One region of the Streptomyces sp. NPDC079020 genome, then DNA from elsewhere that is predicted to be linked to it. Evidence: predicted binding sites of a transcription regulator. Region 1 holds the regulator's gene; the other holds the start of a gene.
What was found. The regulator HspR, encoded in region 1, represses chaperone genes until heat shock. The targets are predictions, from matches to a motif close to TTGAGNNNNNNNNNCTCAA.
Positions count from the first base shown of each region.

Region 2: a site for HspR is predicted at 6,328-6,346, ahead of lon (endopeptidase La). Genes of this name have one in related genera too.

Region 1 is NZ_JBITUB010000023.1:18,630-26,394, forward strand. Features, by position in the region: gene dnaK (molecular chaperone DnaK) at 431-2,278, shown strand; gene grpE (nucleotide exchange factor GrpE) at 2,275-2,922, shown strand; gene dnaJ (molecular chaperone DnaJ) at 3,016-4,203, shown strand; gene ACIGJO_RS32365 (heat shock protein transcriptional repressor HspR) at 4,205-4,651, shown strand; gene ACIGJO_RS32370 (helix-turn-helix transcriptional regulator) at 4,750-5,751, opposite strand; gene ACIGJO_RS32375 (hypothetical protein) at 5,862-6,158, shown strand; gene ACIGJO_RS32380 ((2Fe-2S)-binding protein) at 6,155-6,475, shown strand; gene ACIGJO_RS32385 (pyridoxamine 5'-phosphate oxidase family protein) at 6,584-6,985, opposite strand; gene clpB (ATP-dependent chaperone ClpB) at 7,356-7,765, shown strand, end outside.
Region 2 is NZ_JBITUB010000002.1:338,331-346,095, reverse strand. Features, by position in the region: gene ACIGJO_RS05435 (response regulator transcription factor) at 1-645, opposite strand, end outside; gene ACIGJO_RS05430 (spermidine synthase) at 881-1,558, opposite strand; gene ACIGJO_RS05425 (hypothetical protein) at 1,667-2,296, opposite strand; gene ACIGJO_RS05420 (hypothetical protein) at 2,356-3,606, opposite strand; gene ACIGJO_RS05415 (ATP-binding cassette domain-containing protein) at 3,714-4,484, opposite strand; gene ACIGJO_RS05410 (zf-HC2 domain-containing protein) at 4,481-5,551, opposite strand; gene ACIGJO_RS05405 (RNA polymerase sigma factor) at 5,548-6,162, opposite strand; gene lon (endopeptidase La) at 6,369-7,765, shown strand, end outside.

The DNA of each region.
Region 1 (7,765 bases):
TCCGCCTGCTCCGGCTCCGGTCTCGCCGCTGCCTCTGCTGCCTCACGCGCCGCTGCCTCACGTCCTGCATCGCGCCCACCCGGGGTTCGAGGTCCGATGGTGTGCCGGTTATGACCGGCTCACGGCATTTTGTGACAGAACGATCCCACGGTGGGATGGTGGGTGGGGTGTGCGCCGGGGTGTGGCGTGGCTGTGCGTGCGGGGCCGCTGTGCGGGATCTGTGGTGGCGGACGTGGCGGATGTGGCGTGTGAGGCGGGCTGCCGGTTGCGGCGAGGCCGTGTGCGGCAGGCGTCGAGGGCGGGAAAGTCCTGGTCGCGAGGGGTGTGAGCATCTAAGTTGAGTGCGTCCGGCTCAGGTCTGTTGACTCTGGGGCGTGAGTCATGCATTCTTGAGTCAGATCCACTCAAGTAGTCAGTTGGAGGAATTGAAATGGCACGTGCGGTCGGCATCGACCTGGGCACGACTAACTCCGTCGTCAGCGTTCTCGAAGGCGGCGAGCCCACCGTCATCACCAACGCCGAAGGCGCCAGGACCACGCCGTCCGTCGTCGCCTTCGCCAAGAACGGCGAGGTGCTCGTCGGCGAGGTCGCCAAGCGCCAGGCGGTCACCAACGTCGACAGGACCATCCGCTCCGTCAAGCGCCACATGGGCACTGACTGGAAGATCGACCTGGACGGCAAGAGCTTCAACCCGCAGCAGATGAGCGCCTTCATCCTGCAGAAGCTGAAGCGGGACGCCGAGTCCTACCTGGGCGAGAAGGTGACCGACGCGGTCATCACCGTCCCGGCGTACTTCAACGACTCCGAGCGTCAGGCGACGAAGGAGGCCGGCGAGATCGCGGGCCTGAACGTCCTGCGTATCGTCAACGAGCCGACGGCCGCCGCTCTGGCGTACGGCCTCGACAAGGACGACCAGACGATCCTCGTCTTCGACCTCGGCGGCGGCACCTTCGACGTGTCCCTCCTGGAGATCGGTGACGGCGTCGTCGAGGTGAAGGCCACCAACGGTGACAACCACCTCGGTGGTGACGACTGGGACCAGCGCGTCGTCGACTACCTGGTGAAGCAGTTCGCCAACGGTCACGGTGTGGACCTGTCCAAGGACAAGATGGCTCTCCAGCGTCTCCGCGAGGCCGCGGAGAAGGCGAAGATCGAGCTCTCGTCCTCGACCGAGACCACGATCAACCTGCCCTACATCACGGCGTCCGCCGAGGGCCCGCTGCACCTGGACGAGAAGCTCACGCGCGCCCAGTTCCAGCAGCTGACCGCCGACCTGCTGGACCGCTGCAAGACGCCGTTCCACAACGTCATCAAGGACGCGGGCATCGCGCTCTCCGAGATCGACCACGTCGTTCTCGTCGGTGGCTCGACCCGTATGCCGGCCGTCGCCGAGCTCGTCAAGGAGCTGACCGGTGGCCAGGAGGCCAACAAGGGTGTGAACCCGGACGAGGTCGTCGCCATCGGCGCCTCGCTCCAGGCCGGTGTCCTCAAGGGCGAGGTCAAGGACGTCCTGCTGCTCGACGTCACCCCGCTGTCCCTGGGTATCGAGACCAAGGGCGGCATCATGACGAAGCTCATCGAGCGCAACACGACCATCCCGACCAAGCGCTCCGAGATCTTCACGACGGCCGAGGACAACCAGCCGTCCGTGCAGATCCAGGTCTACCAGGGCGAGCGCGAGATCGCGGCGTACAACAAGAAGCTCGGAATGTTCGAGCTCACCGGTCTGCCGCCGGCCCCGCGCGGGGTGCCGCAGATCGAGGTCGCCTTCGACATCGACGCCAACGGCATCATGCACGTCGCTGCCAAGGACCTCGGCACCGGCAAGGAGCAGAAGATGACCGTCACCGGTGGCTCCTCGCTGCCGAAGGACGAGGTCAACCGGATGCGTGAAGAGGCCGAGCAGTACGCCGACGAGGACCACCGTCGTCGTGAGGCCGCCGAGTCCCGCAACCAGGGCGAGCAGCTCGTCTACCAGACGGAGAAGTTCCTCAAGGACAACGAGGACAAGGTCCCCGGCGATGTGAAGACGGAGGTGGAGACCGCGCTCGGCGAGCTGAAGGAGAAGCTCAAGGGCGAGGACACCGCCGAGATCCGTACCGCCACCGAGAAGGTCGCGGCCGTCTCCCAGAAGCTGGGCCAGGCGATGTACGCCAACGCCGAGGCCGGTGCGACGCCGGGCGCCGACGCGCCGGGCGACAGCGCCAAGGCCGATGACGATGTCGTCGACGCCGAGATCGTGGACGACGAGAAGGACACGAAGGGCGGTGCGGCGTGACCGAGGAGACCCCGGGCTTCGACGAGAAGCCCGACGTCCCCTCCGGCGCCACCTCCGACGACGCCGAGCCGAAGGCCGCCGCCTCCGAGGAGGAGGCGGCGGCCCCGGCCGGGGACGCTAACCAGACAGCAGGCCTGACGGCACAGCTGGACCAGGCCCGTTCGGCACTCGCCGAGCGCACGGCCGACCTCCAGCGGCTCCAGGCCGAGTACCAGAACTACCGCCGCCGCGTGGAGCGGGACCGGGTCACGGTCAAGGAGATCGCCTCGGCGAACCTCCTGTCCGAGCTGCTGCCCGTGCTCGACGACGTCGGCCGCGCACGGGAGCACGGTGAGCTGGTCGGCGGCTTCAAGTCGGTGGCCGAATCGCTGGAGACGACCGTCGCGAAGCTGGGCCTCCAGCAGTTCGGCAAGGAGGGCGAGCCCTTCGACCCGACGATCCACGAGGCCCTGATGCACAGCTATGCGCCGGACGTCACCGAGACGACCTGCGTGGCGATCCTTCAGCCGGGGTATCGCATCGGCGAGCGCACCATCCGCCCCGCGCGGGTGGCCGTCGCCGAGCCGCAGCCGGGCGCCACGCCCGCGGCGGCGAAGGAAGAGAAGGCAGATGACGAGGAGAGCGGTGGCACCGAGGAGGTCTGACATTCCGTCCGACCATCCCGGTGTGTACCGCCCGGCCCAGCGACCGGCCCACAGGCCGGTCGCTCGGCCGATCGTCCGGAAGGAGGGACGTCGATGAGCACGAAGGACTTCGTCGAGAAGGACTACTACAAGGTCCTCGGCGTCCCCAAGGACGCCACCGACGCCGAGATCAAGAAGGCGTACCGCAAACTCGCCCGCGAGTTCCACCCCGACGCCAACAAGGGTGACGCGAAGGCCGAGTCGCGCTTCAAGGAGATCTCCGAGGCGAACGACGTCCTCGGTGACGCCAAGAAGCGCAAGGAGTACGACGAGGCGCGCGCCCTCTTCGGCAACGGTGGCTTCCGGGCCGGTCCCGGTGGCGCGGGAGGCAACTTCAACTTCGACCTGGGCGACCTCTTCGGCGGTGCCCAGGGCGGCGGCCAGGGCGGCGGGGCCGGTGGATTCGGCGGCGGTGGCGGTCTGGGCGACGTCTTCGGCGGTCTGTTCAACCGGGGCGGCGCGGGGACGCGTGTGCAGCCGCGCCGCGGCCAGGACATCGAGTCCGAGGTGACGCTCAGCTTCACCGAGGCCGTCGACGGGGCCACGGTCCCGCTGCGGATGTCCAGCCAGGCGCCCTGCAAGGCGTGTTCGGGCACCGGCGACAAGAACGGCACCCCGAGGGTCTGCCCGACCTGTGTCGGCACCGGCCAGGTCTCGCGCGGGAGCGGCGGCGGCTTTTCGCTCACCGACCCCTGTGTGGACTGCAAGGGCCGGGGCCTCATCGCCCAGGACCCCTGCGACGTCTGCAAGGGCAGCGGACGGGCGAAGTCGGCCCGCACCATGCAGGTCAGGATTCCCGCGGGCGTCCTCGACGGCCAGCGGATCCGGCTGCGCGGCAAGGGCGGCGCGGGAGAGCGCGGCGGCCCGGCCGGCGACCTCTATGTCGTCGTCCATGTCGACGCCCACCCGGTCTTCGGCCGCAAGGGGGACAACCTCACCATCACCGTGCCCGTCACCTTCCCGGAGGCGGCGCTCGGCGGCGAAGTGAAGGTGCCCACGCTCGGCGGGCCCGCGGTCACCCTGAAGCTTCCGGCAGGCACTCCCAACGGACGTACGATGCGCGCCCGCGGCAAGGGCGCCGTACGCAAGGACGGCACCCGCGGCGACCTGCTGGTCACCGTCGAGGTGGACGTGCCCAAGGACCTCGCGCCAGAGGCCGGGGACGCGCTGGAGACCTACCGGAAGGCGACCGCGGACAAGGACCCGCGGGCGGAGCTGTTCCAGGCTGCGAAGGGAGCTTGAGATGGACGGCCGGCGACGTAACCCGTACCAGCTGACCGATGAATCACCGGTGTATGTGATCTCGATCGCGGCGCAGCTCTCGGGTCTGCACCCGCAGACCCTGCGTCAGTACGACCGTCTCGGCCTCGTCTCCCCGGACCGTACGGCCGGGCGCGGCAGGCGCTATTCGGCCCGTGACATCGAGCTGCTGCGCACCGTGCAGCAGCTGTCGCAGGACGAGGGCATCAACCTGGCGGGCATCAAGCGCATCATCGAGCTGGAGAACCAGGTCGCCGCGCTCCAGCAGCGCGTCGCCGAGCTCTCGGCGGCGGTGGACGGCGCGGCGGTGGCCATGCAGCAGCGCGAGGCGCAGGTGCATGCCTCGTACCGCCGTGATCTGGTCCCGTACCAGGATGTGCAGCACACCAGCGCGCTGGTCGTCTGGCGGCCGAAGAAGCCGAAGGACTGAGGCGGGCGGCGGACGCGTGTACGGCGTCCGGGTCCGCTCCGCAGGGCCCGTCGTCCGGAAGTTCGTTCCGGGGGCGGGCCCTGTCGCGTCCGGGGCGGTCAGGAGTCCTGGTCGAGGATTCCGGACCGGGCGATCAGATAGCCGAGCTGGGCCCGGCTGCTGCTGCCCAGCGCGGTGGAGAGCTTGGCGACGTGCGCCCGGCAGGTGCGGACGTTCATGCCCAGCCGCCGGGCTATGGAGTCGTCCACATGGCCCTCGACGAGAAGCTGGGCGATGGAGCGCTGGACGCCGCTGATTCCCTTGGGCGTCGGCTCGTACTTGACTTCCTCCCGCAGCGGCGCGGCCTGGCTCCACAGCTGCTCGAAGACCTTGACGAGGTACTGCACGAGCCCGGGGTGGCGCAGTTCGAGCGCCACACGGCGGTCGTCCGTGGCGGGAATGAACGCCACGGTGTGATCGAAGATCATCAGACGCTCGATCAGCTCTTCGAGGGTGCGGATCTCGACCTTGCCCGCCGTCATGCGGTCCGCGTACGTCAGGGTTCCGTGGCTGTGCCGGATGGTGTGCTGGTAGAGCGAGCGCATGCCGACCCCGCGCTCGGCGAGCATGTTGCCGCGCTCCACGGCGATGTTGAGGGTGCCCTCGCTGCGCCCGCCGCCGGGCTGGATGGTCAGCACCTCGGACCGGCATTCGGCCATGGCCAGCTCGATGGAGGCGTTGATCCGGTCCTTGCCCTCGAGCACGGTGATCGCGTGCGTGGTGGGGGTCTGGGCACTGATCGCCATGAACGGTTCGAAGGTGTCGGCGAGCTCGACCGAGAGCTGTCTTCGGGCCTGGATCTCCCGCTCGATCGGGTAGAGCCGTTGCGTCAGCGCGGCGGACGGAGGTACCGGCCGGAGCCAGGCGTCATCGGCCGGATCCGGGTGAAGCAGGGCGAATTCGAGCAGACAGGGAGCGGACCCCACCTCGGATCGGGCTATCTTGCCCACGCTCAGGGCGCTGGCGTAGAGCCGCGCCCCCTCCTCGCACAGGGCGGTGACAGAGTGGGGATGTGTCGCGTTTGTACTGTTTGTTATCAATTCTCCACCCCCCAGGAACATGAAACTACAGGAACATGATGCATCGATCCTGTGGCATTGACGTGCCTGAATGAGCCATCGTCTTGTCATGCGGGGGAGAGGAAACCTTGGAAGTGAGGACGAAGCCGACTATGGGTAGCAAAATGCTTCGCTCGGCGCTTGCCGCGGCCTTCTCCGCCGGGCTGGCGCTCGGAGCGATCGGTATCCACGACCTGGTCTGGGACAGTGCGCCCACCGGAGCGACCGGCACGCAGGTCCGGGCCGTTCCCCCGCCGGACCTGGTGTGGGACGTCGCGCCGGTCGGAACGCAGGCGGCGCGGACTCTGGCAGCGCCTCCGCCGGACCTGGTGTGGGACACCGCGCCGGCCGGAGTGAAGGCGTCCGACCTGGTGTGGGACATCGCACCGCGAGCGACGGCAGAGGCATGAGCATCCCCCCGGATGACCGCACCTTCCGGCGGGAGATGGCCACGGCCTACCGCTCAGGGTGGCATTTCATCGATCTGCTCACGGCACTCCCCCGCCGTGGCGATTCGTTGATGGTCACCCTGTTCGGAGAGCCGATCGTCGTCGTGCTGGAGGAGGACGAGGGCGTACGCGCCTACCGGTGCCTCCGTCGCCCCCGCGGCGCTCCACAGCCGGTCCGCTGCGCCGTGCGCTACGGCATGATTTTCGTCAATCTCGACCAGCGGGACCATGAGCTGTTCGAACCAGAAACCATCTCCGCCACCCCCCGCAGTGCCTGAGCGATTCCCCCGTCGTTCCTTGTCGCTCAGGTACTTCCCCCACACAGCGGCGCCACCGTGACCTGAACGCGGTGGCGCCGTTGTGCTGTCCCGCCGCGGCCGGGCTGATCACGCCCTGCCGAGCGCCCGGTCCACGGCGATCTCGATGACGACCCGGTCCGCGCTGGGCCTGGGCGTGCGCCCGTAGCGTTCCGTGTAGCGGCGTACGGCGTCGTCCACGACGTCCGACTCCGGGCGGATCACCGCGCGACCCTCCAGCGTCGCCCAGCGCGCCCGGTGCATCTGGCAGGCCGCGACCCGTGCCCCGTCCGGGCCCGCCGCCATGATGTGGGCGACCTTGCGGCTGTTCTTGTTGGTGATCACGCGGGCGATCCGGGCCTCGGCGTCGTACGTCACGCCGACCGGCACCACGTGCGGTGTGCCGTCCGGGCGCAGCGTGGTCAGGGTGCAGAGGTGGTACTCGCGCCAGAAGGCCAGGTACGCGGGGCTGAGGTCTCGTAGGTCGGGCATGTCCGAAAGCGTAGACATTCCGCCGGTGCGGCGACGTCCCGGTGCGCGGGCGCACGCGGCGCGGGCCGTTGCGCGCAGCGCGGGGCGTACGCGCGGCGTGGTGTGCGGTGGCGGGTGCCGGTGGTGAGGGGTTCACTCGGATCAGTGCCGTGAGCCGCCGTGCGCGGCGGAGCCGGGGCCGCGGGGTGCGGGGCGCGTTCAGGCTTGAGCGGAATACACTCAACTTTGTGTACGTTGATTCAGTCAATGGAGCGGGCGGTGCCCGTACGGCTGCCGGGCCACCGGCCGCCATCGTCGCTGTCCGGCCGACGACCGCCGGACCCGGGGCCGGACCCGGGTCGAGCACCACCGCAAGGAGGAGGGAGCGCACGTGGACGCCGAGCTGACCAACAAGAGCCGGGACGCCATCAACGCGGCCACCAGCAGGGCCGTCAAGGACGGGCACCCCGATCTGACCCCCGGGCATCTGCTGCTCGCTCTGCTGGAGGGCCAGGACAACGAGAACATCACCGACCTGCTGGCCGCCGTCGACGCCGACCAGGCGGCCGTGCGCGGCGCGGCCGAGAAGCTCCTGGGCGCCCAGCCCAGCGTCACCGGCTCCACCGTCGCGCCGCCGCAGCCCAACCGGGAACTGCTCGCGGTCATCGCGGACGCCGCCCAGCAGGCCAAGGAGCTCGGCGACGAGTACCTGTCCACCGAGCATCTGCTGATCGGTGTCGCGGCCAAGGGTGGCCGGGCCGGTGAGATCCTCGGGGAGCAGGGGGCCAGTGCGAAGAGGCT
Region 2 (7,765 bases), on a different contig from region 1:
GTCGACCGTACGGGTGCCCGAGGCGTCCGCCCAGTCCCAGACCTCCGCCAGCAGCTGCTCACGGGAGAGCACCGCACGCGGGGTGTTGGCCAGGCAGACCAGCAGATCGAACTCCGTCGGCGTCAGGTGCACGTCCTCGGCGCGCACCCGGACCCGGCGCTGCGCGTGGTCGATCTCCAGCTCGCCCAGGCGCAGGATTCCGCTGCGCGGGGTGACCGCGGCCAGCGCCGCACGCTCCACCCGGCGCAGCAGGACGTGCACCCGGGCCGCCAGCTCGCGCATGGAGAACGGCTTGGTCATGTAGTCGTCGGCGCCGACGCCGAGGCCGACCAGCATGTCGGTCTCGTCGTCGCGGGCCGTCAGCATCAGCACCGGCACGGGGCGCTGGGCCTGCACCCGGCGGCAGACCTCCAGCCCGTCGAAGCCGGGAAGCATGATGTCGAGCACCATCAGATCGGGCTGCCAGGCCTCGGCCGCGTCCACGGCCGCGGGCCCGTCCAGTGCGGTCTGCACCAGGAAGCCCTCGGCCCGCAGCCGGGCGGAAATGGCGTCGACGATCGTGGGGTCGTCCTCGACCACCAGCACCCGGCGCTGAGCCCCTGGGGTGGCCGCGACGCCGTTGTGGGTGGTGTGTGTCTGTTCCATCGCCCCGCCCCTGCCCGTTTCTCACGGGGGTCATACCCCCGCAAGGCACGGTCTTCGCTCGTGGATTTCGTGGGTGATCCCTTGCTACCGCTCAGCAGCGTAAAGGCAGCGGACGGCTCCCGGCTACGCAGGGTGTTGTCACGCATCGACGAGTTGGGCCCCGCGGTGAGGCGGATCGTCGGCCTTGTACCGGATGCCCCGGGGCGCGACGGGCCCCCGCATGCCGGACAGGGGTTCAGTCCGTCCGGAGTGCGAGATGGACCACGTCCGGTACACCTCGGGCAACGGCTACCTCTTCCGTCCTTACCGCACTGAACCCGGCATTCCGCAAAGCCTGTTCGAAGGCGTGCGACGGCTGCGCGGACCACACGGCGAGCACTCCGCCCGGGGTCAGACGCGCGTGGCAGTCCGCCAGACCGGCGGGGGAGTAGAGGTTCCCGTTGTCGTCCGTGACGGTCCAGTCGGGTCCGTTGTCGATGTCCAGGCACAGAGCGTCGTAACGCTCCGTGGTCGTCCGCAGGTGTGCGACCAGGTCCGTGTGCAGGATCTCGGTCCGTGCGTCGGCCAGCGCCTCGCCGGAGATCCGGTCCAGCGGCCCCTCCCGGTGCCAGTCGACGATCGCCTGTTCCCGCTCGACGACGACGATCCGCCCCCAGCGCTCCTCGGCGGCGGCCCGCGCCAGCGAGAACCCGACCCCGAGTCCGCCGATGAGGACGGCGGGGCCGGGCCGGCCGGCGGGGAGCGCGGCGAGCGCCGCGTCGATCAGCAGCCGCTCGGACCGCCCGTCCGAGGTGTCCATCAGGAAACAGCCGTTGGCGATGATCTCGAAGTCCTCCCCGCGCTCGCGCAGGACGACCTCGCCGAAAGGTCCTTCGCGTCGGTCGAGCGTGACGGGGCTGGTGCTGGCGGACATGACGTGGCTCTCCGGTCTCCGGTGGCGGTGGACGATGTCCCGCCATCCTGTCCCGGCGGACCCGGCCGGGGCCAACGCTTTGGCACATCCGCCCCGGTGGGGGCCGGTTCACCGTCTTTCCGGACGCTGCCCGCGCAGTACGAGGAGACCTCCCCCCACGATGTACGCCGACAGTGCCACCGCCCACGCGGCGGTCTGCGGCCCCGGCTGCATCGGCCAGGCCCAGAGGGCCGCGGCCCCGCCCGGGGCCCGGGGCGCGGCCAGGTAGACCGCGCTGCCGTAGACCGTCATCGGCAGCCAGCTGGGCCGCGCCCCCAGCAGGGCCGCCGAGGCCGCGACCACCCCGGTCGCGCCCAGCACGTTGCGTACCATCGCCGGGGCGCCGAACTCCTCCGGATGCCCCGGTACGGCCAGGGCGAGCACCCCGGCGGCGAGGGCGGTCAGGGCCAGCAGATGGGCCAGCCGGAGCGGCCACCACCGGCGTACGGCGGTGCGGTCCAGCTCGTCACTGTGCGAGTACAGGCTGGTGCCGATGGCGGACGAGGCGAGCAGCGGGGCGAGCGCCACCACCGGTGCCCGCGCGCTGTGGTCGAAGTACGGCCGGTCCTCCAGCCAGTCGGCGGCCCACGCGGCGAGAAGGGCGAGGCAGACCAGTGCCGCGACGGTGGCCGGGAAGGCGCGGGAGCGGAGGTGGAGGGCGGGCAGCGCCTTCGGGTGCGTACGGAGCCGGCGCGGCACCGGACCGGCCGGGGTGGCAGGGATCCCGGGAGGCGGTACAGGAGGAGTCGCGGGAGCGCTCACAGGACCGGGACCTGCTTCGGGTCGCAGCTGCCTGCCGAGGCCAGATAGCGGCCGAGCCAGACCCTGCGGTCGGCGTCCGCCATGGCGGTGAGCCGGGCCGGATGCGGGGAGCCGGTGAAGCGCTCGTCCCGGGCCGCCAGCCAGCTCGCCACCGCGTCATCGGTCTCCAGGAGTCGCAGACGTTCCGCCGGGCCTCCGTACTCCGCGTCCGAGCACTCGCGGTGGGTCAGCTGGTACGCGACCTGCGAGACGTAGTCCGCGGGGTCGGGCAACTCGTCGCGGATCACGCCCCAGCCGCGGGTCAGACCCGGCAGGACTGCCTCGCCGCTTCCGGGCCGGGCCTCGCCGTCCACGTAGCGGACCGGGGCACCGGGGACGCCGTCCAGCCGGGACAGCATCCCGGCCAGCGCCCCGGACACCTCGGGCAGCAGCGGGCCCTCCAGGCCGGCCACGCAGATCTGCGGGACGGTGTCGCCGCAGACCGGGCGGGCCGCCGCCGGGTCCGCCCGGAACATCCCCTCACCGGTGCTCACGATCAGCGGAGCGGCACAGAGGGCCGCCGCGAGCGGCACCAGAGCGAGGACCCGGCGCCGGGCCGCGTAGCCGAGCACCAGCGCGAGCGTCAGACCGCCCGTCCAGACGGCCATGACGGGAGCGAACCACCACACGGGTACGGAGTCACGGAGCCAGTACTGCGTGGCGGGGCTCAGGAACCGGGCCTCGGACGACAGATAGCCCGGGGCTCCCAGGCCCACGTACAGGAGTCCGGCGAGAACCGGAGCGGTCAGCCGCCACCGGCACACGCGTCCCACCACGAGGCCCACGAACGCCAGGCACACCAGCACGCTGAGGTCGCCGACGGCGAGCGCCGGGGAGGGGCCGCCCGCCCCGGCGTACGGCCAGGTCGCCGCCAGCACCCCGGCGAGCGCCACGAGATACCCGACCGCCGCCCACAACGCGACGGGAAGAGCCGCCATCACCAGCCGCGTGAGGCGGGCGCGGGGCACGGACAGCCACAGTCCTCCGGTCCGCCGCCGGTGCTCACGGCCGCCCTGCCAGCAGCCCGCAGCCGCGGTGAGCGGCCCGGCGACCAGGGTGGCCGAGACATGCAGCAGGTCCTGGGTGTCGTTCCAGGACCCCTGCCACTCGGCGGACTTGGCGACCATCGTGGTGAGAATGGTCGCGGCGACGGCGGGGCCGGTCCACGGGGCGGAGCCGCGCCGCAGCTCGGTGCGGAGCACGGTCATGGCGGGGCGGGGGTACGGCCGCCCCGCGGCGGCGGTCCCGGCAGGCTCCGGCGGGCCGGGGGCCTTCGTCCGGAGCTCGCGGGGCCCGTGTTCCCCGGGTGTCAGGCTCATCGGGCCGCCACCGCCTCACGGTGCGCGCGCAGGGCGGCGGTGTAGCCGCGCTCGATGGGGTTGGCGCCGAGCCCGTCCGGCTCGCCGCCCAGCTCCATGAGCTCGGCGGTCGTGCCCCGGTAGGCGATCGCGCCGGCCTCGATCAGCGTCACCTCGGAACAGGCCACGGCGACGTCCTCGACCAGGTGCGTGGACACGATCACGGTGGATGTCCTTCCCAGCTCCCGCAGCAGCGCCCGGAACTCGACCCGCTGCTCCGGGTCGAGCCCGGCGGTCGGCTCGTCGAGCAGCAGCAGCGCGGGTTCGTTCACGATGGCCTGGGCGACCCCGACGCGCCGGACCATGCCGCCCGACAGCGTCTTCACCTTCGCGTCGATCCGGTCCGCGAGACCCACGCGCTCCACGGCGTGTTCCACGGCGGAGGCCACCCGCGCCCCGTCCATCTCCTTGAGCCAGGCCACGTAGGAGATGAACTCGCGGACCGTGAATCCGGGGTAGTGGCCGAAGTCCTGCGGCAGATAGCCGAGCCTGCGCCGGACCGCCGCGCGGGCCCGGTGGTCCGACGCGGCGCCGACCTCGCTGCCGAGCAGTTCCACGCGCCCGGCCGCCGGTGCCGCCACGGTCGCCAGCACCCGGATCAGCGAGGTCTTCCCCGCGCCGTTCGGGCCGAGCAGGCCGTGCACACCCGGCGCGAAGTCCAGGTCGACCGCGTCCAGTGCGGTTTTTCTGCGGTGCCGGACGGTCAGTCCGGTGACCTTTGCGCTCACAACGTCTCCAGATGGTCGAAGGATCTACGGCGTACGGCGAGGAGCGCCGCACACATCAGGGCCGCCGCCGCCCAGCAGCCCTGGACACCCGGCCCGGCGAAGTACGGGCCGGCCCCGGCGACCAGCGCGTCCGCCCCGGCTCCCGACGCGGAACCGACGGACGGCAGCACGACCGCGGCGGCCCAGCCCACGGCGACGGCCGAGGCGCCCGCACGGCAGCCGACGTACGAGCCGAGGGCGAGCGCCGCGAGGGTCAGCGCCAGCCCCGGCAGCAGCCACGCCGCGGCACCGGGTCCGCCAGCCGACGCGGGCAGCAGCGCCCCGGCGCAGGTCAGCGCCGGAATGCTCAGCCCGAGCACGGCGGCGGTCCTGGTGAGCAGCAGCCACAGCCCGCCGGACGGGGTCGACGCGGCGATCTCGTGCAGGGGGTCGGCATGCCGCCCGTACGAGACGACGACCCCGGCGAGCGGCAGGACCGGCGCGGTCACGAGCAGCAGGGGGCGCGCGGCCGGTCCCAGCCCCGCCCCGTACGCCAGGACGACCGCCCCCACGGCCACCAGCACCAGCGCGAGCGGCCACGGGCCGCGCAGGGCGGGCCCGGCGGCCCAGAGGACCCGGGCGAGGCGAGTGGCGGCGGGCCTTCGGGCCACCCCGGTTCCGGGTCCGGTTCCGGGCTCGGCGGCCACATCCGTTCCGGGCCTGACAACCACCCGCGATCCGGGTTCGGTGAGCAGTCCCGCTCCGGATTCCGCCCGGACCGTTCCCGCCCGTGCCTCGGCCAGTACCGTCGCCAGTACGGCCGCCCGGACGTCCGCCAGCACGGCTCCCGCCGCGGGCCCCGGCGTCTCCGCTGCCCCTGCCGCCGCCCCCGCCGTCCCCGTTGTCGCCCCTCCGGCCCGGACCGCCGCGGACACGCGGGCCGCGCAGGCTCCGCAGGCCTCGACGTGCATCTCCAGTGACCAGGCGTCCGGCTCCGCCGCGGTGCCGTCCGCGTACCGCGCCGCCAGATCCCGGCCCACGTGCCAGGCCTCGCCCGCGGCCGTCCCGGGTGTCATTCCGAGCCTCATGCCGTTCCTCCCAGCGGTTCGCCGTCCGGTGTCAGCCGTTCCAGGGCGGCGCGCAGTTCGCGTCGCGCCCGCATCGCGCGGGTCTTGACCGTGCCTTCCGGGACGCCGAGCAGCTGCGCCGCCTCCCGGGTCGTCATGCCGTCGATGACCGTCGCGCGCAGCACCTCCCGCAGCTCGGGCGAGATCCGGCCGAGCGCGGTGCCCACGTCCCCGTACTCCAGACCGGCCAGCACCCGGTCCTCCGCGGAGGGTGCGGCGGCGTCCCGGCCCGTGCCGACGGGCGGCTCCGGCCGGGCCCCGGCCCGCCGGGCGTCGACCAGCCGACGGGCGGCGATCACCCACAGCCAGCCGCCGACCCGCGCTCCCCGGTGCGTACCGGCGGAGCGCCAGACCGTCACGAAGGTGTCCTGGAGGACCTCCCTCACGGTCTCGGCGTCCGCGCACCGGCGGCTGAGCCGGGCGTGCAGCCAGCCCGCGTGCCGGTCGTAGAGCGTGCCCAGGGCCGCCGTGTCCCCCCTGGCGACCGCGCGCAGCAGCTCGGTGTCGTCGGTGTCGTCGTTCACGTAGTCCCGGTGGTCCGGGTCCTCCCCCGCAGGGCGCAACAGCCTCACACCTCCCCTATCGGAGGCCGGACCGTATCCGGTTCACGGAAGGCGGGAGCGGCTGCCGGTGTTGCACCCGGTACGGAGGCGCGGAGCGGGGGGCGCGGCGGCCGGGCCGGTGGGTGATCGCTCAGGGCGAACACGGGGCGGGGAACAATCAGACGCTCAGGAGCATTGAGTCGACATAGCTCAACTTGCCTGCCGAAGGGGAGATCATGACTACGGAGTCCAAGGCGTTCACAACGATCGACCTGCCCGTGCTGCCGCTCGACGACGAAGTCGTACTGCCCGGAATGGTGGTGCCGCTGGATCTGTCGGACACGGAGGTACGGGCCGCCGTCGAGGCCGCGCAGGCCGCCGCGCGTGCCGGTGACGGCAAGCCCGAGGTGCTGCTGGTGCCACGGATCGACGGGACGTACACGGGGACAGGTGTCCTCGGTACTGTCGAGCAGGTCGGACGCCTCTCGGACGGTGACCCGGGCGCGCTCATCCGGGCCCGCGACCGGGTGCGGATCGGCGCCGGGACCAGTGGGCCCGGCGGGGCGCTGTGGGTGGAGGGGACCAGGATCGACGTGGTCGTCCCCGACCCGCTGCCCGGTGCCGCCGCGGAGCTGGTCAAGGAGTACAAGGCGCTCGCCACCAGCTGGCTGAAGAAGCGCGGCGCCTGGCAGGTCGTGGACCGGGTCCAGCAGATCGAGGACATCTCCGCGCTGGCCGACAACTCCGGCTACTCACCCTTCCTGACCACCGCCCAGAAGGTGCGGCTGCTGGAGACCGCGGACGCGGTCGCCCGGCTGAAGCTCGCCATCCAGTGGCTCGGCGAACACCTCGCCGAACAGGACGTCGCCGAGTCGATCGCCAAGGACGTCCAGGAGGGCGTCGACAAGCAGCAGCGCGAGTTCCTGCTGAGGCGCCAGCTCGACGCCGTGCGCAAGGAGCTCTCCGAGCTCAACGGCGACCCGGAGGACGAGTCCGACGACTACCGGGCCCGTGTCGAGGCCGCCGATCTTCCCGGGCATGTCCGTGAGGCCGCGCTCAAGGAGGTCGAGAAGCTGGAGCGCTCCTCCGACCAGAGCCCGGAGGGTTCCTGGATCAGGACGTGGCTGGACACCGTTCTCGAACTGCCCTGGACCGAGCGCACCGAGGACGCCTACGACATCCGCGGCGCGCGGGAGATCCTGGACGCCGAGCACGCCGGTCTGGCGGACGTGAAGGAACGGATCACGGAGTACCTCGCCGTGCGCAAGCGGCGTGCCGACCGCGGCCTCGGGGTCGTCGGGGGGCGGCGCGGCGGTGCGGTGCTGGCGCTCGTCGGCCCGCCCGGGGTCGGCAAGACCTCGCTCGGCGAGTCCGTCGCGCACGCGATGGGCCGCAAGTTCGTCCGGGTCGCGCTCGGCGGTGTCCGGGACGAGGCGGAGATCAGGGGCCACCGGCGTACGTACGTGGGCGCGCTCCCCGGACGTATCGTGCGGGCCGTCAAGGAGGCCGGTTCGATGAATCCGGTCGTCCTGCTCGACGAGATCGACAAGGTCGGCTCCGACTTCCGGGGCGACCCGGCCGCAGCTCTGCTCGAAGTCCTGGACCCGGCCCAGAACCACACGTTCCGTGACCA